4 regions of the Paenibacillus sp. FSL K6-1217 genome follow, and region 3 is predicted to be linked to each of the others. Evidence: riboswitches for the same ligand, from Rfam matches in the RefSeq annotation. Region 3 holds a riboswitch; each other region holds the start of a gene.
What was found. Region 3 has a riboswitch for cyclic di-GMP ahead of MHH28_RS27540 (PA14 domain-containing protein). Riboswitches for the same ligand answer to the same signal wherever they lie in the genome.
Positions count from the first base shown of each region.

Region 1: it holds a riboswitch for cyclic di-GMP, as region 3 does, so the genes downstream of both, MHH28_RS24655 (anti-repressor SinI family protein) here and MHH28_RS27540 (PA14 domain-containing protein) in region 3, are expected to answer to the same signal.
Region 2: it holds a riboswitch for cyclic di-GMP, as region 3 does, so the genes downstream of both, MHH28_RS25100 (collagen-binding domain-containing protein) here and MHH28_RS27540 (PA14 domain-containing protein) in region 3, are expected to answer to the same signal.
Region 4: it holds a riboswitch for cyclic di-GMP, as region 3 does, so the genes downstream of both, MHH28_RS10970 (thiamine pyrophosphate-binding protein) here and MHH28_RS27540 (PA14 domain-containing protein) in region 3, are expected to answer to the same signal.

Region 1 is NZ_CP150271.1:5,574,655-5,582,437, forward strand. Features, by position in the region: gene odhB (2-oxoglutarate dehydrogenase complex dihydrolipoyllysine-residue succinyltransferase) at 1-414, opposite strand, end outside; gene MHH28_RS24650 (2-oxoglutarate dehydrogenase E1 component) at 475-3,342, opposite strand; cyclic di-GMP riboswitch class I at 3,839-3,942, shown strand; gene MHH28_RS24655 (anti-repressor SinI family protein) at 3,977-4,120, shown strand; gene MHH28_RS24660 (helix-turn-helix domain-containing protein) at 4,258-4,590, opposite strand; gene MHH28_RS24665 (TasA family protein) at 4,926-5,516, opposite strand; gene MHH28_RS24670 (TasA family protein) at 5,554-6,150, opposite strand; gene sipW (signal peptidase I SipW) at 6,250-6,852, opposite strand; gene MHH28_RS24680 (hypothetical protein) at 6,854-7,783, opposite strand, start outside.
Region 2 is NZ_CP150271.1:5,674,094-5,681,876, reverse strand. Features, by position in the region: gene MHH28_RS25100 (collagen-binding domain-containing protein) at 1-2,667, opposite strand, end outside; cyclic di-GMP riboswitch class I at 2,749-2,841, opposite strand; gene MHH28_RS25095 (hypothetical protein) at 3,564-3,941, shown strand; gene MHH28_RS25090 (ASCH domain-containing protein) at 4,358-4,780, opposite strand; gene MHH28_RS25085 (DUF2278 family protein) at 4,878-5,627, shown strand; gene MHH28_RS25080 (hypothetical protein) at 5,606-6,754, opposite strand; tRNA gene MHH28_RS25075 (tRNA-Thr) at 6,903-6,974, opposite strand; gene MHH28_RS25070 (MTH1187 family thiamine-binding protein) at 7,148-7,453, opposite strand.
Region 3 is NZ_CP150271.1:6,247,896-6,255,678, forward strand. Features, by position in the region: gene MHH28_RS27520 (glycosyltransferase family 4 protein) at 1-424, shown strand, start outside; gene MHH28_RS27525 (glycosyltransferase) at 526-1,626, shown strand; gene MHH28_RS27530 (UDP-glucose dehydrogenase family protein) at 1,631-2,971, shown strand; gene MHH28_RS27535 (sugar phosphate nucleotidyltransferase) at 3,793-5,166, shown strand; cyclic di-GMP riboswitch class I at 5,304-5,384, shown strand; gene MHH28_RS27540 (PA14 domain-containing protein) at 5,399-7,744, shown strand.
Region 4 is NZ_CP150271.1:2,434,100-2,441,882, forward strand. Features, by position in the region: gene serA (phosphoglycerate dehydrogenase) at 1-171, shown strand, start outside; gene MHH28_RS10955 (SDR family oxidoreductase) at 265-714, opposite strand; gene MHH28_RS10960 (helix-turn-helix transcriptional regulator) at 860-1,813, shown strand; gene MHH28_RS10965 (methyl-accepting chemotaxis protein) at 1,887-3,137, shown strand; cyclic di-GMP riboswitch class I at 3,639-3,735, shown strand; gene MHH28_RS10970 (thiamine pyrophosphate-binding protein) at 3,852-5,495, shown strand; gene MHH28_RS10975 (carboxymuconolactone decarboxylase family protein) at 5,545-5,913, shown strand; gene MHH28_RS10980 (hypothetical protein) at 6,077-6,427, shown strand; gene MHH28_RS10985 (3-oxoacyl-[acyl-carrier-protein] synthase III C-terminal domain-containing protein) at 6,489-7,481, shown strand; gene glpK (glycerol kinase GlpK) at 7,579-7,783, opposite strand, start outside.

The DNA of each region.
Region 1 (7,783 bases), 670 kb from region 3:
CAGCTTGCGCGCCCCCGGCGAAGCCAGGGCCGCAGTGCCGGCAGCGGCTGGCTCAGCCGCTGCTACACCAGCCGCCGCCGGCTCAGCCGCTGCGGCAATTGCGGCAGCAGCCGGCGCGCTGCTGCTCTGCGGAGCGCTGCCTGCTGCCGGCTTACCGCCGCTGGCAGCACCTGCACCGGCGGCGCTGCCGATGATGCCGATGGCTTCGCCAACGGCAACGTTCTCGCCCGCCTGGCGCAGGATGGAGGAGATGACACCGTCCTCCTCCGCACTGATCTCCAGATTGACCTTGTCGGTCTCAAGCTCGGCAAGCACATCCCCCTGGCCGACAGTGTCGCCCTCTTTCACCAGCCATTTGTAGATCGTTCCTTCGGAAATTGATTCGCCCAAATCAGGTACTTTTATCTCGGACACAGGCCGTTACCTCCCCAAATATAGTGGTGTGCATGATATTGTATGACCGCCTTGCTGTGCTCAGGAAGACGGTACAGGTGCTTGCACTGCAGCATTCAATTTCAGGGCTTCTCTGACGATGCGCCGCTGCTCAAAGCTGTGGACATCGGCATAGCCGCTGGCCGGACTGGAACGGTCCGGACGGCCGATATACTGGACGGTAACCTTCTGCGGGGCGATGGCGCGCAGCCGGGATTCGGCATAAGTCCACCCGCCCATATTCTTCGGTTCTTCCTGCACCCAGACGATTTCCTCCAGCGAGCTGAAGCTGCTGAGGTGAGCGCCAAGCTCGCGTTCCGGGAACGGATAGAGCTGCTCCATGCGCAAAATGTGCAGCCAGGAGAAGTCCTGTCCGCGCGCGGCCTCAAGCTCCGTCTGGAGGTCGATGGCCACCTTCCCGCTGCATACCACGAGACGCTTCACCTCTTCAGGCTTGCTGCCAAGCAGCGGCTCGGGAAGAACCGGCTGGAAGGTGCCTGAAGAGAGGTCCGCTCCGGCCGAGGTGCTGCGCGGGTTACGGATCAGGCTCTTCGGTGCCATGACGACCAGCGGCCGGGCATCCGGTTGTCCGCAGAGCGCAGCCTGGCGGCGGAGCAGATGGAAATACTGCGCAGCGCAGGTCAGATTGGCTACGGTCCAGTTCTCCTCGGCGGAGAGCTGCAGGAACCGTTCCATTCTGGCGCTGGAGTGCTCCGGCCCCTGGCCTTCATAGCCATGGGGCAGCAAGATCGTCAGATTGCTGCGCTGCGTCCACTTGGCGCGGCCGGCGGAGATGAACTGGTCGATAATAACCTGGGCGGCATTGGCGAAGTCGCCGTATTGAGCTTCCCAGATGACGAAGGTCTCCGGTGCGAACACATTATATCCATATTCGAAGCCGAGTACGGAAGCCTCGGACAGCGGGCTGTTGTAGACGCCGAACGAAGCGCGGGAATCACTCAGCTGATGCAGCGGAGAGTAGAGTCCGCCGTTCTCGCTGTCATGCAGGACCAGGTGACGGTGGGCGAAGGTGCCGCGCTGCGAATCTTGGCCGCTGAGGCGGATCGGCGTGCCGTCCTTCAGGATGGTGGCGAAGGCAAGGGTCTCTGCCAGCGCCCAGTCCACCCGTTCCCCGTCATTCAGCGCATCCTTGCGGCGCTGGAGAATGCGTTCCAGCTTCGGATAGACCTTGAAGCCGGAAGGTACGCGCAGCAGCTCGCGGTTAATCTCCTGCAGCCCGGCCAGCGGGAAGGCGGTCGGACGCGGCTTAGAGCTGTCGTTATCCAGCGCGACGGAGGTTTTGGACTCCGCATTCTTCTGCTTGCCTTCCTTCATCTGGTCGAAGGCCTGCTGGAGGACGCTCTCGGCCTCGGCGATCATGTTCTTCACATCATCGGCAGTGATTACCTTCTCACGCTGAAGGCGTTCCGCATAGGAGCGGTAGACGGTAGGGTGATTGCGCACCTTGCTGTACACAATCGGCTGGGTAGTATCGGGATCATCCATTTCATTATGCCCGTGGCGGCGGTAGCCGATCAGGTCAATCAGGAAGTCCTTCTTGAACTGATGGCGGTAAGCGCTGGCCAGACGGACTGCGGCAATGCAGGCTTCCGGGTCATCGGCATTGACATGCACGACCGGAATCTCATACCCTTTGGCCAGATCGCTGGCATAATGGGTGGAGCGGGAATCCTCGCTCTCCGTGGTGAAGCCGATCCGGTTATTGACGATAATATGCACGGTGCCGCCATTCTGATAACCCTGCAATTTGCCGATATTCAGCGTCTCGGCGACAATGCCTTCGCCCGGGAAGGCGGCGTCGCCGTGCATCAGCACAGCCATGGCCTTGCTTGTATTCAGCTGAGGCAGGCCCGGGGCGCTGCGCTCTTCCTGTGCGGCTCGAGTGAAGCCCTCGACCACAGGATTGACGAATTCAAGATGGCTCGGGTTGTTGGCAAGCGTGATCCGGGTACGCACAGTCTCGCCTTCGCGGACGGCACGGTCAGCCCCGAGATGATACTTCACATCCCCGCTCCAGCCGTAAGTAACGCCCATGGAGCCTTCCGAAGGGAACAGCTCTTTGTTCGGCGAGTGATGGAATTCCGAGAAAATAATATCATAAGGCTTACCCAGAATATGAGCCAGCACATTAAGTCTTCCGCGGTGGGCCATGCCCATCAGAATATGCTCTGCGCCATCATGCGCGGCAGCCCGCACAATCTCATCCAGCATCGGCACGAGGGCGTCATTGCCCTCCAAGCTGAACCGCTTCTGGCCGACGAAGGTCTTGTGCAGGAAGGTCTCGAAATGCTCAACCTGAATCAGCCGCTTCAGCAGCTCCTTGCGCTCTGTATTATTCAGCGGGGCAGGGGAGGTCATGGATTCCGCTTGGCTGTTGAGCCAGCGCAGCTCCTGTTCATCGTGCACATGGCCGAATTCATAGGCGATGGTCTGCGTGTAGGCCTTGCGCATTCTATGGACGGCATCCATAGCGGTATGCACATCCGCCGGGGCATTGTCCCAGATCAGCGAAGCGGGCAGGGCATTCAGATCCTCGCGTGTAAGCTCGTAGGTCTCCAGCTCCAGCCATTTCGCCATCGGGTTACTGCTGCGCTCCAGCGGGTCAATGTCTGCGGCCATATGGCCGTATATACGAATATTGGCGATCAGCTTCGAGGCCTTGACAGCCTTCTTGAGCCACTGCGCATCTGCGGATACGGCAGGCCTTGGTGCCCTCTCGGCATCTGGAGCCAGAGGAGGGGGGCCGGATACGGTGAAGAGATCGCGGTAATGTTGTTCAACTGAAGAGGGGTCCTTAACAAATTGCTCATACATCTCTTGGATGTAGCCCAGGTTCGGGCCGTAGTATTTGTTCCATACTGTGTCGTTATAGGGCTCTTTGACTGCCATGAATAGGTCCTCCTAACGGATAAACTCCACGCGAGGCATCCAGTGTGCCACTTGGCGGAGCTGCAAATGTTTGCGGTTTCATTCTCATCTTATTGTGCTACTTTCCGGCAGGGTAATCAATTCATACTTTCGCGCAATCCGTTCGCAATTCGGCATGATTCATTACCGTATTCATACGGAACTATCATAAATAAGCTTTAATACTCTAACTGTCCATAATATATGCAAATGGGTAATTGTCTCTATACAATGTCGCCGTGTAGCGGTATGGCGGGGCGGTTACGGTTCCCCTTAGTATAATTAAACTATTACCCGGGGTTTGAACTTGGAACTGGGAATATTTATACAAGCCGCTGCCAATTTCGGCTACGTTTCCTCACATTTTATCATAAAAAAATTCCAGAAAACGACACACTAATCGCGCATGATCTTGTATAATGTTATTGCGGAGAACGGTTTCATTAATTCTTGCCAGATCCTTTCATGATGGAAAGGGTCCAGTAAAGGGTAAACCTGCCGAAAGACAGGGGCACAAAGTCTCGGATCTAAAGTAGGGATACTACACAGTAGAAATACTACTATGATGGCCGGACTGCCTGGGGACGCGAAAATTCTAGGAGGAGATTTCTTGGATATGTCCAACCAGGAGAATGACGAGTTGCAGGCAGTTGATCTGGATTTAGAATGGGTGCATTTGCTGATGTCTGCCAAACAGGCAGGGATCGCGGCGGATGATATCCGCCGGTTTCTCAGTGAAAAGGCGCTCCAGGCGATGTAAGGGCGGTCATCATTGTTCGGATACATACAGAAAAGGCACAGCGGACGGTAGCTGTGCCTTTTCTGTATGTCAGGGAGGGATTTCAGCTCCGAAGGCGGTCTCCCTGGCATGTACCCCTGTAGCTTATAATGCCACGTTTAGTTGTCCTTTTGTTCCATGCGCCATTTCTGGTAATCCAGGAATTCCTTGAATTCACGTTTGCTGATACCGGAGGCCATGGCCTCCTGAACCAGCCGGAACCATTCCCCGTCCAGGGCCTGTTCTTCCGTCTCGGCCAGTCCGCCGTACAGCAAGGCATGAATGGATACCTGAAGCGCGTCAGCGATTTTTTCGATGAATTGAATGGAGGGGTTGGATTGAATATTCCGTTCCACATTACTGAGGTATGATTTCGCCACATCAGCCTTATCCGCAAGCTCGGATAACGAATAGCCCTTCTCCAGACGGAGTTTGTGGATGCGGCTTCCCATAGTATCTGACACGATTACAACGCCCTCCGTACTTTTTTTGTTAAAAGATAAGCATCTATGATGCTTCGCGCAATCCATTGTCCTTATCTTTCTCGCTGAAACGGTACCGCCGCTAAAAAAGGACGGCAAAGTCGTTTCCACTAGTCAGTATAACAAAAAACCGCAAGACGGACAAAATCATTGAACCGGGCAGCAGGGAAAAAATAAACGGCATACCGCTCCCGGCTGGGGGAGGATATGCCGTTATTCTTGTAGTTCTCGCTGAAACGGTACCGTCCTATACAAAGGACGACAAAGCCTTTTCCGCCTACAGATTCAGTCCCTGACCTGCCTGCCTACTTGGCTTCTCCCAGTCCCTGAAGCGCATCGAAGGTCCAGTTCAGCGATAAGCCGTCACCCTGGAAAATGTTCTGATCGAGCGTGTTGTCTACGAACTCGAAAGCGATCTTGAAGGTCTTGGACCCGGCAGCGGCAATCCCGCCCGGCAGTACGCCCGCCGCTACGAGATCATAGCTGGGGGTGTTTTTCAGATCCTTCAGGGAGATCTCGGACAGCACATGGCCGCTTAGGGAACCGCCGGTATACGAATTATCGAGGAGCTTGACCTTGAAGTGGTCTCCGAGATCCTGGCCCGCGTTATCCCCCTTGGCATCGGTTACAGTATAAGTGCTGGCGAGCTTGAGGAATTTGATATCCAGTGTGCCGTCATTGGACAAGGTGAAGGTGCGGACGGTGTAGTCTCCCGGCTTCAGGTTCGTCAGCGCTACCGGTGTATTGAAGGAAGAGCCGAGCTTCAGCGTACCGGCGGCGAAGGTTGCCGTGCTGGTGGCTGTGGAGCTGAAATAAGCGAAGGTGCCCCCGCCGATTAAAGACAATCCCAGTGCTGCCGATGCTACGCCAAGACCCAATGTTTTTTTGATTCCCATGATTTAATTCCTCCTTGGATGGTTTGTTTGTTATGGATTATTTGAGAGTGCCTTTTTCCTGGTTAGCTTCGAAATTCAGTGTCAGTGCAAGCGTGTCGCCCTGATAATAGTTCTGCGGCTGGAGGGTCTCCTTGAAGGCGAACTGAATGGTCAGGTTATCCGAGGTGCCGGCTTTAATGCCGGACTTCTCTCCGCCTAAGATCGCTCCGATAATTCCCCGGGCTACCAGATCGGGACTCTCCTGCTCCAGATCGGCCAGTGAGATGACCAGGAGCGGCGATTCCTTCTTATCCTTGTTCAGGAGGAAGGTCACGATAATATCATCCTTGAAATTATGGGAGCCGTTGTCTCCCTGGGCGTCTGTAATGGCCGATGAGGTGCGCAGTACCACTTTGGGAATATTGAGCGTCCCGTCATTTTTGAGTTTGAAGTCCCGTAAGACGGTATCGCCCGGCTTGAGGTTGCTGAGATTAACAATGACAGAAGGATCGGTTTGCAGTGATAAAGTTCCATTGTTAAAAGAAGCAGAAGAAGTGGAAGTACTGCTGAAGTAAGCGAAGGTGCCTCCGCCGACCAGGGTTAAGCCTAATGCTGCCGATACAACGCCGAGACCTAATGTTTTTTTGACGTTCATTGATTCATCCCTCTCTTATGAGTCTGCTTTGTGCATAGCCGGTGCTTCCGGCAAGCTGTATTGTGGCTCCGCGTTTCGTAAACGGGAGAGAACAATCGGTCATTGTACGAGGTCAGTGAAAGTATCCGGCCCTCCGCCGCTGGCTGCGGATGACGCGACATTCTTCTTTTCCAGTGCCGCTACGGCCTTCCAGGAAGAATACAGCGCGTAGAGGAGCAGAAGCAGTCCGGGAATAATCATCAGCACTATGCTTCCGGCTTTGGAGACTGCGAAGCTCATGGCATAGCCTACATAGGGGACAGTCACGCCGGTGTACTCGCCTACCACATTCGTGGAACTGACGGCTGCGGTGTCGGCTGAATCATTACTGTCGCCCTTGGTGGTGTAGCTGGCTTCCCCCAGAGCACTGTTCAGCTCGGCATCGACCACGCGGTGGGTAATCAGAATATTATCGGGATTCAGAAAAGTGATCACATCGCCCTTCTGGAACCGGGTCATGTCCCCGCCGGGCTTAATGGCCACGATGGAACCGGTCTGGATGCCGGGCTCCATGGAGCCGGATAATACCGTCTTGATCTGGTAGCCGAAGAAGGAGGGCTCGCCGCCGGAGGCCTTGGAGATCACAACGGCTGTGATCAGCACCAGGAAGATGATCAGGATCAGTGTGGAGATGATCGTATTGGCTATTTTTCGGATGCGCATCTTATTCGCCGCCTTTGCTGGTATCGGATGGTGGAGCCGGAGTAGCTGTAGGAGAGGGCTGCCCGCCGTCCACGACAGTACCTGGAATTACGCTGCCTGGTTCATGATCTGGAGTTGCCATCGGTAAAAGAATCTCAGGCGCAGGCGTGGCCGCTGGAGCAATAACCTCTGCTGCTGCTGAAGCTGTGGGGACTGGATTGTCCGTTACAGGCGCTTCGGGAGCAGGCTCCTCTACCGGCTGGCTTTTGTCAGGAGGACTGGTTGCGGGCGGTTGATTCTTGGCTTGTTCGTTCTCCAGCTCCAGCTTCAGCGCTTCGTCAGCAGCCTTCTGCTTCTCTAGGGCGAGCTGTTCGGCTTCCTCGGCCTGGGCTTTATCGGCCTTTTCAAGCGCTAGGCGTTGCTCTTCCTCTTGCTGTGCCTTCGCCTTGTCTTCAAGGGCCGTCTTGGCCTTATCGACTTCTGCCAGCCGTTCCTGCAAGGTATGGATTGTGGAGGACAGCGTATCCTTGGAGACTGTTAATTCGGTATTCAACAGCTCATACGTACCCAGCAGCGCGGGGGATACCTGAGAATCTGCATAATAGGTGCTGGTTACCACAGAGAGAACAGGCTCTTCAGCAGGGAAGCTGTAATCATCCTGCCGGAGAAAGATACGGTCCGGATTGCCGGTGGGCAATGATCCTCCGATATCATGAATCGAGCCGAGGTACTGCACAATTCCGCTCAACGTCTCCGCCAGCGGTTCCGACAGAATCCCGCTTTGTTGAAGACTCTCCTGAAGGTTGTTGAAGAACTGTGCGTCACGGATTTCCAGACAGTTAGGGTCGAGGTTCACCATATATCCTCCGAGCTTGTGCAGAATGGCCGCTGCGTTGCCAATTTCCTGCAAAATTTGTTGCCAGACCGTCCTATTGAAGCTCAGTTGCGTCTC
Region 2 (7,783 bases), 570 kb from region 3:
AACCGCTACAGCCGTTGTCGGCGATGGTGCCGGTACTGTGGTAGCTGTTGGAGTTGCTACAGGTCCAAGCGGCAGCGGGTCATCATCTACAACCACATCATTGCTCACGATAAATCCGATAATCGGAGTCGGCGTTGGCACTGGCGGGAAACTGAACGGCGGCGATATTGGATCTGGCGTTGTTACTGGTGTCGGCGCTGGTGTTGGTGTCGGTGTTGGCGCTGCCGTCGGATCTGGTGTCGATGTCGGCGTCGGCGTTGGTGTCGGTGTTGCCGTCGGTGTCGGTGTTGGCGTTGGTGTCGGTGTTGCCGTCGGTGTTGGTGTCGGCGTTGCCGTCGGTGTCGGCTCTGCCGTTGGCGTTGGTGTCGGCTCTGCCGTTGGCGTTGGTGTCGGCTCTGCCGTTGGCGTTGGTGTCGGCTCTGCCGTTGGCGTTGGCGTCGGTACTGCCGTTGGCGTTGGTGTTGGCTCTGCCGTTGGCGTTGGTGTCGGCTCTACCGTTGGCGTTGGCGTCGGTACTGCCGTTGGCGTTGGTGTTGGCTCTGCCGTTGGCGTTGGTGTCGGCTCTACCGTTGGCGTTGGCGTCGGTACTGCCGTTGGCGTTGGTGTCGGTGTTGGATCTGGTGTCGGTGTTGGTACTGCCGTCGGCGTTGGTGTCGGCTCTGCCGTTGGTGTCGGTGTTGGTACTGCCGTTGGCGTTGGTGTTGGTGTTGGTTCTACCGTTGGCGTTGGTGTCGGTGTCGACGTCGGCGTTGGTGTCGGCTCTGCCGTTGGTGTCGGTGTTGGTGTTGGCTCTGCCGTCGGCGTTGGTGTTGGCCCTGCCGTCGGTGTTGGTGTCGGCTCTGCCGTTGGTGTCGGTGTTGGCCCTGCCGTCGGTGTTGGTGTCGGCTCTGCCGTTGGTGTCGGTGTTGGTACTGCCGTCGGTGTTGGTGTTGGCTCTACCGTTGGTGTCGGTGTTGGCCCTGCCGTCGGTGTTGGTGTCGGCTCTGCCGTTGGTGTCGGTGTTGGTACTGCCGTCGGTGTTGGTGTTGGCTCAACCGTTGGTGTTGGTGTCGGCCCTGCCGTCGGTGTTGGTGTTGGCTCTACCGTTGGTGTTGGTGTCGGTTCTGCCGTTGGTGTAGGTGTTGGTACTGCCGTTGGCGTTGGCGTCGGTACTGCCGTTGGTGTCGGCGTCGGCTTCACAGTCGGCGTTGGTGTTGGCACCGCCGTTGGCGTTGGCGTCGGCTTCACGGTTGGCGTCGGTGTTGGCTTCACGGTTGGCGTCGGCGTCGGCTTCACAGTCGGCGTTGGTGTCGGCTTCACAGTTGGTGTCGGCGTCGGCTTCACGGTTGGCGTTGGCGTCGGCTTCACGGTTGGTGTCGGCGTCGGCTTCACGGTTGGCGTTGGCGTCGGCTTCACAGTCGGCGTTGGCGTCGGCTTCACAGTCGGCGTTGGCGTCGGCTTTACGGTCGGCGTCGGCGTTGGCTTCACAGTTGGCGTCGGCTTTACGGTCGGCGTCGGTGTTGGCTTCACGGTCGGTGTTGGCTTTGGAGTTGGAGTACACACAGGTGTAGGTGACGGTTTTATGGTCGGTGTTGGTTTTACCGTAGGTGTCGGCGTTACCGTCGGTGTCGGCGTTGCTGTCGGTGTCGGTGTTACCGTCGGTGTTGGTTTTACCGTCGGCGTCGGCGTTACCGTCGGTGTCGGCTTCACAGTCGGTGTCGGCGTTACCGTCGGTGTCGGCTTCACTGTCGGTGTCGGCGTTACCGTCGGTGTCGGCTTCACAGTCGGCGTCGGTGTTGCCGTTGGTGTCGGACTCGGCGGCGGCCCCTCTCCCTCGTACATTCCAAGGTGCATCTCAACCCCGCCGCTAAAAGATTTTGCAATCAGAGTCCCATACAGCTCCGCTCCGGAATAATGGACATCCGCTCTAGGTGCGAGGATCGTCCCGAAGAATGAGGTATAAGCGATATCTACCTTAGTTGCTTCGTAGAAATTGAATAATACCTGGCTTGCTCTGCCGTTATTCATTGAAAAGCTTGGCACATTGACTGTAGACCCGCTTATATTAATAATCAACGTAGCGTTCTGGGCAATGTTGAACTGAATATAATTCGTACTCGCCAGTGTCGAGGCATCCAGATGAACCACATTGAAGCGATCCGGTGCATTTATCGTAAGCTGTCCATAATGATTATTCCCAATCTCATTCGTGTCGGCCAAGGCCCCATACTCTGCAGAACGCGAGATCAGAACCTCCTGCTCGGCCGTAAAATCTATCGGATTGCCTTTCTTCTTCGTGCCTTTAATATTGACACTAGGTTCATTGGCTGTAATGTTATCCCCGTATACCACGTTCCCGTAGATCTCTCCGCTGCCTGAATGTACAAAATTCCTGCCGGCCACAAGTACATCCGTCGGTGCAGCATCCCTATATGCTCTGGCAACTCCGTAACCTCCAGAGAGGGTAATATTCCCCGCCGCTGCAAGGCGGCCTTCGATCTGATCACCGCCTTGTGTGAAATCCCCTAAGATAAAAGCATTAAAATTGCCTGCGACCCCCAAAATTGGTGTTGGCGTATACGGCACCCCTGAAGCTGCTCTAACATCCATCCCCCACGTGAAGGCACTGGATACGGTCAATAGGCCTGCCATAAGAATGGCGGCTGTTTTACGCACTCTTTTGTTCAATAGTCCACACCTCCTAGTTACTATTCTATGAATCTTTCACCCGACTATAACAACAAAAAGACCGCCACGAAGGGTTAGCTTCACGGCGGCCGGACGACCATAGCCTCAACTTTAGAGACAGTAGATTCCTGACTTTGCGTCCCGTTCTTTCGATACGGTTTGCGTTTGTACATGATTTCGGTATGAAATTGTTGATTTTGCTTATGTATATTCGTTGTTGAGTCTATGACATTTGTTACTTTTGTACTATTTTCAGTTTATCCGCTCCCCCGCCCTGTTGTCAATCCATTCCAAGTATAATTTTTGAAAAAATCTCAGAACCCCAATCCCACAATCCCTTGTCCCCCATGGGTTTATGCATACTATCCTTCTCACCCCTACAACTGTCATTGGCTACCTGGCTCTATAATAATATTAATTTACATTATTAAAATTTGATACATATGGCCTACTTCGTCGCTGTTCCTCCCTGTTTAACTCCTAGCTTGCTCCTATTCGATGCCATTTTACCTATTCACAGACACCCCGCTCCGAAAAAAAGTGCCGCCCGTGATGGACGACACCCGCTACAAGGATTCATCTATTATTAAATAAAATGTCGCCTAAGCAGACATGAACAGTTGAACCCAACCAATCATCGATACCCAGAGCGGAACACTTAGAATGATCCCGAATACCACACCGCGGCGGAGACTTCCTTCATGACTCATTGCCATTCTCCTTTGAGCTGATTTATTTTTTCAATCTTTATTATTTCAATTTTAATATAAAATAATTCTTCGAATTTTATTGTGAATTATGTCACATTGTTACTGTCAGTTGATAATACCCATTGATTATTTTTTGAATGATGAGTTACAATGCGAATATACGTTCTCTTAGAGGGGTTGAGAGGGATGCATAGAGCAGAGAGTCAGGACAACCTGCTGGTCAAATCTTATATTTTGCTGCCGCTAATTCTATCCGCCTTCGAGCGTGATGCATCCGTGATGTCCTTAGAGCTGCGCACGCCTGCGCCTTATCTGGAGGTGATCCAGACTGCCGTCCAGGCTGCCGCTGCCGATCTGCGGGAGGTCCGTGCCGGAATGCGGGCCCGTGGTCTGAAGGTCTATGAACAGCAGCGCCTGGAAGCTGGCGTCGAAGCCAAATTCGTCTGCAGGGGTTATCACGAGCGGATGCTGCTGCTGGATGATGTGATTGCCGCCCAGGCCACTGTGCATATGCGCAGATATCTGGGGATGGAGAAGACGGAGCAGGGCGGCGCGGAGGGATAAGCCAGCGGGAGAAGTACTTTTATTGAACCTGTTCATGCAGGGCGCAGTACCTACAAAAGAAGCCTGCCGCAAGCGGCAGACTTCTGCATTACACGATGACCCGGATGCGGTTACATTAACAACGTCCAATACCCCAACGTCCCGCATATAACCACTACAGCTACCGGGTACAGGATTCTCCGGCTGACCTGATCCCTGAACACAAGAAACAAACAAAGCATACAAAGCCATGCAATTAGAAGGCTTCCCATCTATTATGCATACGCTCCTTCCCGGCAATTCTGCTTCATCTCCAGCGTTGACCGCTGTAGAGCACACTATCCTAATATATAGGAAGATTTCCCGCCGAATATCCCAATTATACCAGCTGAGTGCCAGTCCGGAGCAAATTTTTAGTCAAAATGCGATCAGGCGATTCAAAATTCCTTCTCCAGCACAGGATATTCCCAGAATCCCAGACGTCCCTTCGCGGGTATGGGATGTACCAGCGGCACAACTTCCTCCAGCTTCCAGGCGTACCTTCCTACGGTATAATTCCCGAACACATATTCATTCCCGCCCGGCCAGCCCTGCTGCACAAGCTCAGGCGTAACTTCACAGCAATCCGCAATTCGGCTGACGGCAATGATCCGGCCGGTTGGCAGATTGTCCGCCGTGAAGCCATGACGGGCCAGCAACGACTGAATAGGCTCTGTCCGGCAGATCGCCTTATTTACCTGCATCCCGGCATGAATGGCCAATGCTCCCCGGTGGGCGGTCCGCCAGGTGCGGGTTTCGATTTGCTTTTCTCCCAGCGCAATTAAGGTTGCCCACGGCTGGCGAATCGTCAGAACCTTCATAATGTAGCTTGCCTCCTCTGATGAACACCTTACTAGTCAGAATTACTACGGCCTCCTATGGGAAAGAATAATAGCTATGAAGGAGGACTGATGAGCGATGGGTAACGGATTAGATCAAGGGTATGGGGTATTAAAATGCAAAATATCCAATGAGGATAATGTCTATAAGCTAGGTTACAAAAACAATCATATTCAGGTGCTGGTTGACGTTGAAGACGATGACCACAAAAAGTATAGATTGGCCATCAACATCCGATCAAGCAATAAAGCCGAGCATTTACCGGAAGACACTGCCAATCAGGTGCTGTATTATGTGGGTGAAGATTTAAAATCGGAAGAAACAGCCCGCTGGCTCAAGCTTGAGTCCGGCTTCACGAAGATCACCAGGGAGAACCGGAGCCTTGCCCTAGATTATATCAGAGGAAACCTGGTGATTCCCAGTAAGATGGTAGCCCTGCCTAATACGAACCAAGATGACAAGGAAGACAACGATCCCCACAACAATCTCTATGACAAAATCACCTCTTACATCGAGGAAGCACACAAGCAGAAGGCCACCCTGTATGCGTTCGGCGAACCTTGGGGGCCTGTGGATAAACCCGACAAATACTTCGGCTTCTCTCCTGGACAGGGCGTTCATAATATCCACATGAATCAAGGCAATGCCGGCGGGTATTCCCGAGAAAATGGTACATGGCAGGACGGCGGAGTGCTTATTCATTTCCAGAACGCGAACAGATGGGTGGCTATCTTCCTGGCCTTCCAGTCCCAATCCTGGTGCACTAACGACCAGGGAGATGCCACTAAGCCGGTTAGTGAATGTAATCATACCAATGCTTTGTCATGAGCCAACACCATCGCATTAACCGCTGATACGATATCCTTGACATCCAACTGTTCATCCAGCCTCAAATGAAGTTGTAAGGTAGAGACTGGTGAGTGGTTAGCAGAAACGATGAGCTCAACCTCATGAGATGAAAGCACCTTTGCTTGCAGGATTTGCAGCCAGGGGATAAGATCCGGTAACGCTTTATCCTCTGAAGGACCCATTTCCATGCCATCCATCCCAATAGGTGAACGCCCGTCGAAATACTCAATCCTTAGCACAGCCTCAGAAGGGGGACTGTTCCTCTTCAAAGTCCTAGCCGCTTCCAGCTGACGGCGGGAGGTTCGTGCAGGACCGATAATTATATTCCACAAAACGATACACAGGGAGGGGATGAAGAAGCAGAGCACCGCCAACCAACCACTGGAGGTCTTGACATAGACGGCAAAAAAGAGGGCTGCGGATAGAATCGCAAGCAACCAGATGTAGAGCTCCTGCCGCCATTTGGACTGGCGCATCCCGGATGCTGGAGGAATGGACTGTGCTGGCTGAATATCGGCAGCTTGCTCCGGTTGAGCTGCCGTTCGTTCCCTCCATGGCAAATGCTCCCCATTCAGCATATAAAAGTTATCAGCTGCTCCCTGCCAGACCTTCTCCTGCGAGGGATGCGGCGACTGCCAGAGGGTAACGTATTCTTGAATGTCTCTCAGATAGAGGGCGGGATCGCCCGTGAACGAGAAATATTGCGAAAGCTCCAGATGAATAACGGCAGCAGAATAACGCTGTACATGGGTCGATAAGGTTTCCAGCCACTCCTGTACAGGAGTGGCAAGCGCCGGGAAACGGGCCAGCGTGCCCGGTAAACTCAGGCGCAACTGCTCTGCAGCATCCGCCCATGGAATCTGCCATTGGAAGGCCTCGGAAAAATGTTCCCACTCCACCAAATCCTCCACATCCGGTTGGCCCATATGGGGTTGAATCTTGCTCCAAGCTTGCATTAGCTGCCTGCTATAGCGCTGGAACTGGTCTTGGCTGACCAGACAAAACCATACTGGAGCGAGAAAATTATTCGTCTCGAAAGCTGTATTCTCATAATCAATTAAATCTGAATCGGCACTGGTAACAATCAGGAATGTCCGGTTTCCCATATAAGATCTTTGCCTCCTAGCATCCAACCATAGGCTCCCCACTTTACTTAACTAAAGGTTAGAAGAATGGCAGATGTTGATGCTTGCATAGAAAAAAGGCGCAGTTCCAAAAAACCGGAAACCCGCGCCACTATCGACTTCACAAATATGCTGGTGAAGGGAATTGAACCCCCGGCCTACGCATTACGAGTGCGTTGCTCTACCCCTGAGCTACACCAGCCTACAGACCTCTGTGTCTGCCAAACAAAAAATATTATAACTCTTCCAGCGGAAAACGCAACCCCTTTTTCCGCTGGTTGCTGTATACCCAGCCCAGATCAAACTCAGCCAGCATATGCCCGGCAGGAATCTGCTCCTTATCGGTTGATTCTGATAAGATACTATAAGTGGTTACTATCCTTGCAGCTTGCGCTCCACGGATTCCAGCTTGCTGCGGCTGGTGGAGGGCTTGTCGCGCCGGTCATCGATTTTGAGCGAGGTTGAGACTCTCTGCGCCCCGGCGGTGAACGGCGACTCATGCAGCGCTTCTACCGCAGCCAGAATCCGCGTTACCGGTCCTTCAATAATCGTTCCCATAGAAGTAAGCTCATAGGTTATGCCCTCCACCGTCTCCAGCACGCGCTGCATCTCGGCCACATAGCTGCTGAGACTGGTGCTGCCTGTGCCAACCGGAATAACGGTCACTTCGCCAATTGCCATCGTAATCACCCTCCTGATTGTCTGATCTGCCTGCCCCTTGCTTATCCTCTTATTGTACCGCTTCGGCAGGCTTCCCACAAATCTCCTGCCCACCCCGTTATTTTCTTACTATTCGTTACAAAGATTACGAGGATTAGACGCACTCTATTTATGGATTCTTTGTGGCGTATTTTCGGAGAATTTATGAATCATTTCGGCCAAATCGATAGGAAAGTTGTGGATTACCTGTGGACTAACTGTGGATCAGCTGTGAGTAAAAGCGCGGAACCCGCTCCCCGTGCGGGATTGCAAAAAATCATTTACAAACACAATATATTGCGGTAGCTTTAA
Region 3 (7,783 bases):
AGAGGAATACAAGCAGGAATTAATTGCGCAGATGCAGCAGGGGGACATCACCAATGTCAGCCTGCTGGGTCATGTAGATGATATACAAGGACTCATGAACCAAGCGGATCTGTTGATCCATACGTCAATTACCCCTGAGCCGTTCGGCCAGGTCATCGTCGAAGGCATGGCAGCCGGACTGCCGGTAATTGCCTCCAATGAAGGCGGACCGGTAGAGATCGTGGTTCCTGGTGAGACAGGACTGCTGATCCAGCCGGGAGATGCTACTGTACTTGCAGACTCCATCACCTGGATGCTGAACCATCCCGAAGAGCGTAGACGGATGGCGGACAATGGAATGAGACGGGTGAAAGAGCATTTTGTCATCGAGAATACGGTCAAGGATATTGTCGCTTACTACAAAGGTCTGCTGGCAGTCACCTGACCTTCCCGCTCCATAATGCTTAAGGCTTGCATCATATCTGTCTCTAACCATGCGTGTACTGCTTAATGATGCTGCTCCATCAAACTTTGAGGATGATTCACATGAAAATTGCGATAGCGCACGATTATTTAATCCAGATGGGCGGGGCGGAACGGGTGGTGGAGGTTTTCCATCACATGTACCCGGAAGCTCCGATCTTCACAACGGTTTTTAACGGAAGCCGCCTGACCGATAACCTCAAAGACGCCGATATCCGGGCCTCCTGGCTGCAGAATATTCCGGGAGTGAAGCGTAATTTCAAAGGGGTGCTGCCGCTCTATCCCATGGCTGTCCGCGATTTGGACTTCAGCGGGTATGATATCGTTCTTAGCTCCAGCAGTGCTTTTATGAAAAGCATCCAGGTGCCCGAGTCCACCTTCCATCTGTGTTACTGCCATACCCCCATGCGCTTCGCCTGGGACTATGACACTTACATGGAACGGCAGTCGAATTCCGGATTGTTCAAAAGACTGCTCAAGGTGTATATGCAGCGGCTCAAGAACTGGGATCAGCGCACCTCCAAAAATGTCAACCAGTTCGTCGCCAACTCGTCTGTCGTGAAGACACGGATTCAGAATTATTACCACCGGGATTCCGATGTGATTTTCCCGCCGATCAATACGGCCCGCTTCTCCAGCTCCTCGACCATTGGAGATTATTATCTGATTGTCTCGCGGCTGGTCTCCTACAAGCGGATCGATCTGGCGGTGGAGGCGTTCAACCGTAACGGCCTGAAGCTGTATATTGTCGGGGACGGACCGGACCGGAAGCGTCTGGAAGGCATGGCCAAGGGGAATGTATCGTTCCTGGGCCGGCTGGAGGATGAGGAAGTCACGGGGCTGATGTCCCAGTGCCGGGCGTTTGTTTTTCCCGGGGAAGAGGATTTCGGTATTACGCCGCTGGAGGCGAATGCCGCAGGAAGGCCGGTCATCGCCTATCAGGCCGGAGGAGCGCTCGACACGATTATTCCTTACGTCAACGGCGTATTCTTCCAGCACCAGGAAGTTGATGATTTGCTTAAGGCCATTGATGAGGTGGAGTCCTATGCGTGGGATATCGACCAGATTATGGGCCATGCACGCAAATTCGATGAGCAGGCGTTTATGGTTCAGTTCAAGCAGTATGTGGAACAGGCCTACGTCAATTTCCTAAAAGGAGGATGAAAGTATGAAACTCGCAGTAATTGGTACCGGCTATGTAGGACTTGTATCAGGGGTGTGCTTTACCCTTAACGGAAATCATGTCATCTGTGTGGATAAGGATGAACAGAAGATCGAGAAGCTGAACCGGATGGAATCCCCGATCTATGAGCCGGGCATTGAGGCCCTGATCGAAATGAATCTGCGCGAGGGGCGGCTGAGCTTCTCCTCCGATCTTCAGGAGTCGGTCCGCCGTTCCGATATTGTCATTCTTGCTGTGGGTACCCCTTCACTGCCGGGCGGCGAAGCGGATCTGAGATATATCGAAGGGGCGGCTGCCGAGATTGCCCAGGCGATGGAAGGCTACAAGATCATTATGACCAAGTCGACCGTACCTGTCGGCACCAATGAGCGAATCCGCCAGCTGATCTCCTCCCTCACGAATCATCCCTTCGATATCGTCTCTGCGCCTGAATTCCTCCGCGAAGGCTCTGCGATCCGTGACACGCTTCATCCCGACCGGATTGTCATCGGACTCGATAACCCTGCGCTTGAGCCGACCATGCGCGAGCTTCATCAGGGGTTCACAGACAACGTATTCGTTACGGATATCCGCAGCGCCGAGATGATCAAGTATGCCTCCAATGCGTTTCTGGCGACGAAGATCTCGTTCATTAACGAAATTGCCAACATTTGTGAAAAAGTAGGAGCGGATGTCACCGAGGTGGCAGGCGGCATGGGGATGGACCGGAGAATCGGAGCTACCTTCCTGCAGGCCGGTATCGGCTATGGCGGCTCCTGCTTCCCGAAGGATACCAATGCGCTGATCCAGATTGCCGGCAACGTGGATTATGAGTTCAAGCTGCTCAAATCGGTCGTTGAAGTCAATAAAGGCCAGCGCTTCATGATTATCTCGAAGCTCCATGAATCGCTGGGCAGCCTGCGCGGCGCAGTCATCGGGATCTGGGGACTTGCCTTCAAGCCCAATACCGATGATGTCCGTGAGGCCCCGGCCCGCGAGATCGTCGAGGCGCTGGTTGCCGAAGGCGCCATCGTCAAGCTGTACGATCCGATTGCGGCCGATAACTTCCGCAAGGAATACGATCATCCGCAGCTCCACTGGTGCGGACTCGCAGAAGAGGCGGCCGAGGGCAGCGATGCCGTCTGCCTGCTGACCGACTGGAGCCAGTTCAAGGAGATCAACCTGCACCAGCTCGCCGGAACCATGCGCCGCCAGGTGCTGATTGACGGCCGTAATGTCTACACCAAGGAGCAGATCGAAGGCACCGGCCTGGAGTACATCTCCGTCGGCCGCCCGCAGATGGGTGGGCTTAGCGGCTTCTCCGCCAGCGTGGCTGGGGCGATCTAAGGCCGGCTCAGCCTTGCTGAACGCGCCACGCCGAAAGTCGGCTGGGCGGTGGATGAGAGGGATAGATCCCCTTGAATGTACCGAAAGCGGGCTGCACGGTGAAATGAAGAGCACAAGTGCACCTGAATCCCGGGAAAGTTGGCTAAACGAGCAAATGAGGAGCACAAGTGCACCTGAATCCCGGGAATGTTAGCTAAATGAGCAAATGAAGAGCACAAGTGCACCTGATTTCTCAAGTGTGGTTAACTAACTAGCTTCAGCCGCCGCTAACTTGAGCGGCGAGCCCTTGGCACAAGAGTCTTGAATTCCGGTCTTGAATCCTGATCTTGGATTCCATTGTCTTGGAACTCTTGGTTTCTCTAGCCGCTAACTCAGCGGAGACGCCTTGGAACAAGCGGCACTTAAGAGTCTTTGAGTCTTTGAGACTTTGAATCTTTCACCGCTGGAACAACAGCAGCGGCAACCAGGGTTTCAACTGCTGCCGCGCAAGCATAGCGGCAGCCCGGCCCTCCTTGCCGCTACAACAAGCGGCAATATCGGATCTTTAGCCGGGAGCTTCGCCTGCGGGCGAAGCGGATATAAAAAGTAAAGCCTGTTATGAAATGGAGTGGAGAGGAATTTTGGAGCTGTAGGAGCGTTAGCGTCCGCCATTGTCTCCGGATGTTATCTGCTGCAAGCAATATAATCAACAACATCTGGAGACAACAGCGGCCGTAAGCCCACAATTCCTTGCAGCGACCCTCATAACAGGCGGGATTTTAATTTACGATTCTCCCGCAATAAGAAATACCCAATAACAATACGATACGGAGGGTTCACATATGAAACTGGTACTTCTATCAGGCGGTTCCGGCAAGCGGCTGTGGCCGTTGTCCAATGATTCACGCTCCAAACAATTTCTGAAGGTGCTGGAAAGCCCGGCAGGTGAACCGGAATCGATGGTCCAACGGGTATGGAGACAGCTGGAGGAGACAGGAATGGCAGAGTCTTCTTATCTGGCGACCGGACGCAGCCAGGTGGAGATGATTCAGAGCCAGCTCGGCAGCGAAGTGCCGATCATCGTGGAGCCGGAGCGGCGGGATACCTTCCCGGCGATTGCGCTGACGGCCGCCTACCTGTATTCCATCGCTGGGGTTTCCCCGAGCGAGACCGTGGCGATTCTGCCGGTGGACCCTTACGTGGAATCCTCCTTTTTCGAAACCGTGCTGCAACTGGAGAACACCATGCTGGTGAGCGGGGCGAACCTGGCGCTGATGGGGGTAGTTCCCGAGCATGCCTCGGAGAAATATGGTTACATCATTCCGACGGGCGCAGATGCGGGAGCGAATGGCTACCTGCAGGTGAGCCACTTCCAGGAGAAGCCGGACCGCGTGCAGGCCGAGGAGCTGATCAGCCGGGGGGCACTGTGGAACTGCGGAGTATTCGCTTTCCGTCTGGGCTACCTGCTGGATATTCTGCAGCGCAAAGGGCTGCCGCTGAATTACGAGGAGCTCCAGAAGCAGTATAAGCTGCTGTCCTCGATCAGCTTCGATTACGAAGTGGTAGAGAAAGAGGAGAACATCGTGGTGCAGCCTTATGACGGGTTCTGGAAGGACCTGGGCACCTGGAACACCCTGACCGAGGAAATGACCAGCAACCATGTCGGCAAAGGCTTCATCACCGCTGACTCCGAGGGCACCTGCCTCATTAACGAGCTGGATATTCCGATCACGGTTATCGGGGCGAAGGACCTGATTATCGCGGCCAGCCCGGACGGCATTCTGGTGACACATAAGGCCGAGAGTCCGCGGATCAAGGAAGTGCTGAAGACCTTTGAACAACGGCCGATGTACGAAGAGCGCCGCTGGGGCCACTACAAGGTGATCGATTATGTGAAATATGATGAAGGCAACGAGGTACTGACCAAGCGGATTTTCATCAACGAGGGCAAAAATATCAGCTACCAGCTGCATCACAAGCGCTGTGAAATCTGGACTTTTGTCAGCGGTGAAGCAAGCATTGTGATTAACGAGAAGATGCACAACGTGAAGGCAGGGGATGTGGTAAGGATACCGGAAGGGACTAAGCATGCCATTCTTGCCCTTACAGATGTGGAGTTCATTGAGGTGCAGACAGGGTCTGAGCTGGTAGAGGAAGACAATATCCGTATTACTCTGGACTGGGAGGATATAGCTCTACATCAGTTCATTTCGTAGGTCTAACTTATCTATTTAACCAAATGTTACAATTTTAAATCAGGCACATAGAACTATTTTTTCGAGGAAATTCTCCATTACTATACATTAAATTTGCATATTGACGATATTTACGGTAAGAGGGATTGATCCTTCCAAAACGACAAAGGCAAACCTAATCGAAAGATAGGGACGCAAAGCTATAGGGCCTTCGCAAGAGTGGCAGCCTGGCTACCGAAAGGAAGAGAATATTGTGAAAACTTACCGTAAGTCTCGTTTGCTCCGCGCTGTGTTGTCGCTGGCCGTTGTATGGTCTGTTGTACCTGCGGGACTGGGAATCGCCCCGTCCACTGTCAAGGCTGCCTCCTCTATAGGAGCGCCAGTGAATCCGGGGGCCTCAGCCGAGGCGGTCGAGCTGCTGAACAATCTGTATGACATCACGGGAAATGGGATCATTACCGGGCAGCATGACTATTTCGAGAGTCCTGACGAATTAAGCAACAAGCTGAAGGGAACAAGCGGACAATACGCAGCACTGCACGGTTATGAGCTTGGAGCGATTGGCGGACAGACGGAGAGCGGAGTAGCCAAACAGCGCAAGAATATCGTCTGGAGTGCGACGAACTGGTCCAGAGCAGGCGGCATCGTTGCCATGACATTTCATCAGAACCTGCCGGGCACCAGATACGAATGGTCCAATGTGCAGAAGTCAATCAGCCAGGCACAGTTCAACAAATACGTAACTCCCGGCACCACGGAGTATAATGCGTTGATAACCGATCTTGATAAGGTAGCCGTCTCGCTTAAAAGCCTACGGGATGCCAAGGTTCCAATCCTGTGGAGACCGTACCATGAAATGAACGGCGGCTGGTTCTGGTGGGGCAAGAAAGACAACTTCACTGCACTATGGAATATTATGTATGACCGTTTCGTAAACGTTCATCAATTAAATAATCTGATTTGGGTATGGAACCCGAATGCGCCGAATGCCAACTCTGATCCCTATGCACGGACCTATCCGGGCGCGGACAGAGTGGATGTGCTGGCAGCAGATATATATAATAACGATTATTCGACAAAATATCATGATGATCTGACCAGCCTGGCTGGCGGTAAACCGATCGGCATCGGCGAGAACGGTGAAATGCCGAATATATCGAAGCTGAAGCTTTCCCAGCAGAATTACGTGTTTATGATGAACTGGGGCAAGATGCTCTATGAGAATAACAGCACGACAACGATCAAGAATTTCATGAATGACAGCTACACCCTGACCCGTGACCAATATAAGGCCTGGACTGCTCCGGTGGCGGTCCCTAAGCCAACCGCAACGCCATCACCAACACCAACACCAACACCAGTGCCAACGCCTACAGCAACACCAGTGCCAACGCCTACAGCAACACCAGTGCCAACGCCTACAGCAACACCGGCTCCAACCGCAACGCCAACTCCGGCTCCAACCGCCACGCCGATCCAGAAGCCGGACCCAACTCCCAGTGATACGGGGAATAAGCCTGCCAGGAACGGGCTGCTTGGAGAATACTTCAAGAACGTGACGCTCTCGGGGACCCCGGTTATGGTGCGGAGTGATGACGTCATCAGCTTCAATTGGCGTCAGGGTACGCCCAGTGCCGCACTCGGCGCAGATTACTTCTCCATCCGCTGGACCGGCCAGATCAAGCCGGCCTACAGTGAGACCTATCAGTTCTATACAACATCGGATGACGGTATCCGCCTGTGGGTGAACGGCACAGCGGTCATTGACAGCTGGGTCAAGCAGAGCGGAACGGCCCGTACCGGAAGCATAGCCTTGACTGCCGGGCAACTGTACGATATCAAGGTAGAGTATTATGAGAATGCAGGCGATGCGAATGTCCATCTGATGTGGCAGAGCCCAAGCCAGGTGAAGGGAACCGTGCCTGCAAGTGCGCTTTTCTTGGCAACAGGCAATCTATCCAACCCTGCTCCGGCTGCAACAGACGTACCGGCAGCTACAGCAGCTCCGACAACAACGCCGGCACCAGTAACGACACCAATGCCAACACCAGCGCTGACGCCAGTACCTGCACCAACGCCAACACCGGTGCCAACGCCGACAGCGGCTCCCGTTCCTTCTCCAACAGCAGCACCGGAGGAGCCTCCGGTTGTTGAAGCCCCTGCTGCCAATGGACTGTACGCGGAATACTTCAATAACATGACACTGTCGGGTGATCCCGCTGCAGTGCGCACCGATGCGGTGCTTGATTTCAACTGGCGCCAAGGCTCACCGGATGCCGCCCTCGGTATAGACTTCTTCTCTGTCCGCTGGAGCGGGAAGATTAAGCCGCTGTACACGGAGACGTATCAGATTTATACCAATTCCGATGACGGTATCCGCGTACGGGTTAACGGTGAGCTTGTAATTGACAGCTGGGTGAAGCAGAGCGGCACCGAACGCATGGGCAGTATCAGCCTGACCGCAGGCGAGCTGTATGATATTCAGGTAGAGTATTATGAGAATCAAGGGGATGCAAAAGCGCGTCTGATGTGGCAGAGTCCCAGCCAGGCCAAAGGAACGGTTCCGGCAAGCGCGCTGTTCCTCCCTTCCGCTTCCTAAGCTCATAAGGTCCGCAGCTGTGTTCATTATTGGCGCTGT
Region 4 (7,783 bases), 3.6 Mb from region 3:
CTGCTCGGCGAGAACAGCGTCAATATCGCATCCATGCAGGTCGGCCGTACCATCGTCGGGGGAGCCGCCATTATGCTCCTGACCGTTGATAAGGCGGTGCCGAAGGAGGTCCTGGTGAAGCTGGCCGGACTGCCGGAGATCAACACCGCTGAGGAGATTATTCTGGTCTAGGAAGTTATTCCTACCTTTAACGGTATGAGTAAGCAAAAAAAACACTCTGAGGAGTGGCGGCAGCAGCCGCTCACTCTCCAGAGTGTTTTATATTTAGCCGGAAATCACGAATGGCGGCACCTGCCGGCCGTCCATATCCGTAAAGCCATATTTCCGTGCCAGCTCCCCTACCTTCTGGGGAGTACCAGTCATGGAAATCACTTCAGGATCAGCAGCAAGCGCTGCAACCGCGCGGCCGATATAGGCTGTGGATTCGGTGGTACTTAGCCCTTCCTCCTCCTGCCAGTGCTCCTCATCTGTGCCGAAGCTGTCCAGGACCAGCTCCGTCCGCATCCAGCCCGGTGAGAGCGGTATGACCGCGATGCCATCGGCAGCCAGTTCGAGCGATAATCCGTAGGCCATGCGCACCAGCGCATTTTTGGACAGATCATAATAGAAATTGCCGGTGTACTTATACTCATCCCAAAAGGTCGTATGAACGATTAATTTCCCCGCCCCCGCTCCTTCGCTGCGCATCAGCGGAATGGCATAATAATTGGTCATCAGCTGTGCCCGGATCCGTTCCCTTTCAGCTATCTTGCCCGGATTAGCAGATCATTTGCGCTAATCCTTACTCTTGTCTAATATATATCCTATACATGACAACCACTGACATATATAAATAATATTCATGTAGGGAGGCATCCGAATGAGAGCGGACCGTCTGATCACTATCATTCAACTCTTACAGAGCCGCGGCAAAATCAGCTCCAAAGAGCTGGCGCAAACGCTGGAGGTATCGGAGCGTACGATCTTCCGGGATATGGAGGCGCTCAGCTTCTCCGGCATCCCCGTGCTGGCGGAGCGCGGCCGGGAAGGCGGCTGGAAGCTGGCTGACGGCTACCGGAATTCCCTGAGCGGAATGAACACCAAGGAGATTGCCGCGCTGCTGGTGCCCGCTGATCCGGCGATTCTGCACGCGCTGGGCATTCAGGAGGAGTTCTCCTCAGCATCCCGCAAGCTGCAGGCCGCTGCTACCAGGCAGCCCCTCACCCCCTTCAGCTTCCTCAGCCAGCGGATTCACATCGATGGTGCCGGATGGCATCCCTCCGGGGAGACTTACCCTTGCCTCTCCGCTTTGCAGTCCGCTTTATGGGAGAACCGCAAGGTGAGCATCACCTATCTGCGCGGGGAGGATGTTGCCGAGCGGCTGATTGCGCCGCTGGGTCTGGTAGTCAAGCGCGGCGTATGGTATGTAGTCGGGGAGCATGGCGGCGAACTGCGGACCTACCGGGTCTCCAGAATCTCTGAGGCCAAAGTCTCAGATGAGCCTTTTGAGCAGCCTGAGGATTTCGACCTGTCCCGGTATTGGGAGACCTCGACTGCTGCGTTCAAATCTGCCTTGCCCCGGTACCCCGTCAGCCTGCTGGTCAGGGACCACACTATGCAGGAGCTGGAGAAGGAGCGATACGTCGCCCTACTGCACCAGGAGCCTTCTGAGGACCCCTGCTGGATCAGGGCCGAGGCCGAGTTCAACACGCCGGAGTCTGCCTGCCGGATCATTCTGTCCCTGGGTCAGGGCATCAAGGTAACCGCACCGCCAGCACTTGCGGATACGGTGGCTGCTGCTCTGCGTGAGGCGGCAGCTTTATATGATTTTTAACAATAGACCAAATGCACTAGTATCCCCTATAATATGACAATACACATTCTTATTTATAGGGGGAACTTTCATTATGGGCTGGATGAACAAGCTGCCGTTGAAACAAAAAATCGTCACCGGATGTTACCTGGTTGCCGCTTTATTCGCTGTTCCAGTATTAATTACGCTTATCTTTATGGACAGGCTGCTCATCGGCATTATCCTTGTCGCCGTCCTGGCAGCACTGACTTACCCGCTTGCGCGCTTCATTGAGAGAACGCTTACATCTTCATTTGAGGATATCTCCAATGTGACGCACACGATCGCCAAAGGAGACTTCACCAGCCGGGCCGACGAGAACGGCTCCATGGGTGACATCAGCCGTTCCTTCAACACCATGATCGATAAGCTCAAAAAAATCCTCACCGATGCCTCACAGATTACCCGGCAGGTGATGGACGCCAGCCGCGGGATTGAAGACAAGAACCAGAACCTGAAATTTGTCATGGCGCAGGTGGCCTCCTCCTCCAATGAACTGGCTCTCGGCGCTAATGAAATCTCCGTCGATATTGCCGACATGACTGAATCGATCAAGGACATCGAAACCAAAGTCTCCAATTATACGAATTCCACCAAGGAAATGAACAGACGATCCGTCCATACACTGGAACTGGTGGAACAGGGGCGGCAATCGGTGGATACCCAGGCTGAAGGCATGCGCAAGAATATCCAGGCTACCCAGAAGGTGGCGGATACGATCGAGGCCCTGTCACAGAACGCACGCGGCATTACGATGATTACCAAGACGATTACCGAAATTGCCGAACAGACCAATCTGCTGTCGCTCAATGCTTCCATTGAAGCAGCCCGTGCAGGCGAGCACGGCCGGGGGTTCGCTGTCGTTGCCCAGGAGGTCCGCAAGCTGGCCGAGGAATCCACTGCTTCCACCAAAGAGGTGTTCGGGCTGGTACGAAGCATTGAAGCGGATATCAAGCAGGCCATTGATAACATCGCCATCAACGAAGAGGTAGTCCAGGTGCAGAATGAGATGATTACGGAGACGGCTAATATCTTCGCCCAGATCGTACATAGCGTCCAATACATAACCGAGCAGATCGCCTCCTTCTCCGCAGAGAGCGATCTGATGCTGGAGAGCGCGCTCAAAATCTCCGGGGCAATCGAGAATATCTCAGCCATCACCCAGGAGACAGCCGCAGGGACCGAAGAGGTATCCGCAGCGATGAACGAACAGATTCATGCCCTGCAATCCGTAGCCGAAGAGACGGAGAAGATGACCTCTGCTGTCTTCAACCTGCAAAAAACGATCCATATTTTCAAATTCTAGCTTCTGCCCAGAGAGACACGCCTGCGGGATTTCCTGCGGGAGGTGTCTCTTTTTTCGGGCAAAATGAAGATTGTTCTGTAATATTCACAAATTGTTGAAATTGTGCATAAGGGTAAAATACCTGCTTTGCACTTCTTTACTATAGACGTTCTATAGTCATAGCTTGTCTGAATGTCAAAACCTTACCCGACTAATCCTTAAGTCCTATGAACGTATTTTGCAATGCTGTAAATCTAGTAAATTCATAACGTTTTGCAGTGGATCGCGGATGCAATGAGTCTTTATGCTTACTTCCGACAATTTCAGCTCATCCTATCTATTTGCATTTTAAGACTTTAGTCTTCCAGAGACAACCATTTTCAAAAGTTTGAAAATCCAAATATTTATCCTTTTTCAATCCTGAATATTCGTCAAATTCCGAGTTTCTTCTCATAGGGGTTATTGACAAAAGAGGAGCAAGGAATATATTGTAAAGGAAAATTCTCCTTAGAACCATTTATAACCGCATACCGGCAAAATTCACCGAAAGGGAATGACGCAAAGCCATGGATCTACAGTCTCATTTGTGAAGTGGGACCATGACAGCCAGGTTGCTGAAAAACTGTGAACGCCTTGGGTTTCGCGTTTGATTATGGTGATTCGTGCAACAGACCTGTGCTCCTAAATTTGAGTACAGGTTTTCTATTGCTGACTTATACAAATAACACTTGCGGGGTGGATGTTCTGAAGACAGTTGCAGATTATATGGCGGAAACATTATCCAATCTGGGAGTCACACATTCTTTTGGAATCATAGGGAAATCCATTTGCCCCATTGCTTTGAAGATGGTTGACTATGGCATAGAATTCATTCCCGGCCGGCATGAGTCCAGCTCCGGCTTTGCAGCCGGCGGTTATGCGCTCAAAACTGGCAGTCTCGGAGTAGCCTTCGGCACCTCCGGTCCGGGCGGAACGAATCTGCTCACCGCAGCAGCGCATGCCAAGGCTAATAATCTTCCCGTCCTCTTCATCACCGGCCACCAGTCCATCAAGGAGCTGGGCATTCCCCAATGCCAGGACTCCACTTCCTATCTGGCTGATTTGGCGGATATGTTCCGGCCGGCGACCCTCTTCAGCAAGCTTGTAGAACGCGGCGATCACTTCAGCACTATTTTCAACCATGCCTTATCCATTGCCCTCGGTGACCGCAAAGGTCCGGTCCATCTGTGCATTCCGTTTGATGTACAGACAGAGCGGCTAGCGGAATGCCGGATTGTTCTGCCGCAGCGCGAAGGGCTGGTCAGCTATCAGAACTATGAACGGGTCATCACGGCGATCAATGAATCCGCCAGACCTCTGATCATTGCCGGTAAAGGCGTTAACCGCTCAGGGGCACATCGGGAGCTGGTCCAGCTGGCCGAAACCTTCAACATTCCTGTAGTTACCTCTCCAGGCGGCAAAGGCGCCATAGCTTATGACCATCCGCTCTACCATGGTCCTGTCGGCGTCGGCGGCTCCTCGCACGGGGATGAACTGATGAACAACAGCGACCTGTTCATTGTTCTGGGCTCCCGCCTCAGTGATATGACTATCTGTAACCTGAAGCCGGAGAATCATCCGCGGCAGCTGATCCAGTTCGATGTAGACCCTACCTTTGTCGGCAAAATACTGACCTCATCCACCATCTCAGTCGGCGGGGATTTACGGGACAACCTGGCACTGTATCTTCAGAAGCTGGCCCCCTCTATGGTGACTAGGCATGAAATTACAATCTCAAACGATTACAATGATGAGCTGCCCGTGCTGGCGGGACTCTCCCTGGCCTCGGTTATGAGCACGATGAGCAGTCTGATTCCTTACAACAGCAGCGTGTTTGTCGATGACGGCAGCCACGGGTTCACCACTGTCAAATGGTTCAATGTGCGCAGGCCCGGCAGCTTCATCTTCGATGCCTACTTTGCCTGCATGGGCAATTCCATTGGCATGGCGATCGGTGCCAAGACTGCCTCTCCCGGGGAGACCGTCTTCTGTATTACCGGGGACGGCTGCTTCATGATGCTCGGCAGTGAAATCAACACAGCTGTTTGCAAGGACATTCCGGTGATTTTTATCGTGGTGAACAATATGCAGCTGGATATGGCGCTTAAGGGGATGGAGAAAACCACTGGCCGGATTGACGGTACGATCTTCGAGGTTCCGATGGACGCCGTCAAATTCGCCGAATCCCTGGGTGCAGCCGGGTTCCGCTGTGAGACTCAGGAGGAGTTCGCTGCCGCAATCCGCGAAGCGGTAGCGCTGAACAAGGCGGCTGTCATTGAGCTGCTGACGGACCGTGATGAAATGCCACCTACGGCCCACCGCACGCTGGATCTTACGTAAGCAAGCCCTTTCGCACACCCTATCTAACCTACTATCAGGAGGCTACAGCGTGAACAAGAACATGAACAGCGGACTCGATCATTTCTCGAATCTCTCAGGAGATTATGGGGCCAAGGCCCTGGCTCCGATCAAAGAGCATTTTCCGGAATTGGCGGAGTATATCATGGGCAATGCCTATGGCGATATTTTTCAGCGGACCACGATTGGCTCTGACTGGAAAGAGATCGCGGTGATCTCGTCTCTGATTACGATGGGGCAATATGAGCAGTTGGGTGTTCATTATGTAATGGCGCTGCGCGTGGGCATAACCGTTGAACAGATCAAGGGTGTGCTGCTTCATCTCGTCCCTTGCGTCGGTGCCCCACGGGTAATTTCAGCCTTTAATGTGCTGCTGGATACCCTGGAAGAGATTAGATAAAATTCTACACAATTCTACAAATTTCGACTTTTGGGTTGCATATTTTAGCATCATCTGGTTATAATGGAGGCAAAATATCCCAATTCCAAATGCGGTTTGTCAAATAGAGTCGCAGTCATCACGTTTTGGAGGTATTACAAATCACACTTAGGGAGAGATCAACATGGGACAATTTATTTTGAAGACAGACACTGCGAAGAAGGTAATTAATATCGAGCTGGAGGGAACCTTTTCTAACGAGGACGGACTCAGATCCATACAGGCTTACCAGCAGACCATCAACCCGATTAACCCTGCTGAATATGCCCTGGATATCGACTGCCGCAAGCTGAATGTAACTGCTCCTGATGTGGTGCCGCTGCTTGAAGGCTGCTTCATCATGTTCAAGGCCGACGGCTTCCAGAAAGTTAGTCTTACCCTGGAGAATAACCCGATCCTCAAAATGCAGCTGGCGCGCCTGGGCCGTAAAGCCGGACTCGAGAACCTGGAGATCACTTCCACCGTACAAGCTTAATTCTTAATGATTACAATTTAAACCAAAATCAGCAGCTTGAAACTTTTAGGAGGTCTGAATTATGGCGGGGATTCGCATTAAGGACATTGATATCTATCATCCAGACAAAAGAATCGGCAATGAGTTTTTCATTCAGCATTTTGACGATAAAGGTATTGATATCCGCGGACTACTGGCTACTCTGGGCCGTGAAAACCGCTACAGCATCGACAGCCCGGATGAGAACTCCCTGACAATGGCTTTTGAAGCCGCAAGCAATGTTCTGGAGAAGACCGGTCTTACCGGACCTGACATTGACCTGATCGCTTATGCAAGCCAGACCCCTGAATATATATTTCCTACGAACTCATTGATGATTCACCGCCTGATCAACGGGGCATCGCATACCATCTGCATTGACAGCAATGCCAACTGTGCCGGAATGACGGCTTCGGTTGAACAGGTCAGCCGCCAGATGATGGCGAACCCGCGAATCCGCCGTGCCCTGGTCATCGGCTCCGATTACGTTGCGCCGCATGCGGACAAGAATGATCCGGTCTATTACGCGAACTTCGGTGATGCTGCCGCCGCACTCATTCTTGAACGCGATGAGCATGCTGTCGGCTTCATTGACTCCATCTACCAGACGGATACCTGTGTGTACGGCAACTCTCTTTTCCCGGCAGAAGGCTTGGCACAGCTCGGGCGCACGGGTGTAGCTGCTGGAGAGTTCAATGTGAAGTTCATTCCGTTTGATGATTCCATCTGTGTGGACGCCGCTTCTGAATCGATCAACACCCTGCTGAGCAACAATGGAATTGCCCCTGAGTCCATCAAGGCCGCCTGCTTCTCACAGCTGTCGCTTCCGAACATCCAAGCCGTGTCCGGCAAGATCGGCATCGATCCTGAAGCCGCAGTCTACATCGGTGATGAGTTCGGCTATACCTCAACCAGCAGCCCGTTCATTGCCCTCCACAGAGCGGTCACTACCGGCCAGCTTGAACGGGGAGATAAGGTCCTGTTCTGGACCGTTGGCGCCGGATGGCAGAATGTCGCATTCGTCATGGAGTACTAATCATAACGTTCATTCGGTTTCAGAGAAATAAACGGCCCGCAGCAGAGGTTTCTGCCAGCGGGCCGTTTCTGTTCCTATATCTCTACTCTATTCTGCTCTAAACTCTGCCTTCGTGCCTGCCTTCATGCTTCTCCCAGCCCATAGTGCGCGACACAGCATCCTGCCAGGCGCCGTACCTGCGTTCACGATCCTCCGGCTCCATCTGCGGCGAGAAGACCTTCTCGGCGGTATTGAAGCTCTCCAGCTGCTCCCGGGTCCATACCCCGGAGGTGAGTCCGGCAAGCAGCGCAGCGCCAAGCGCC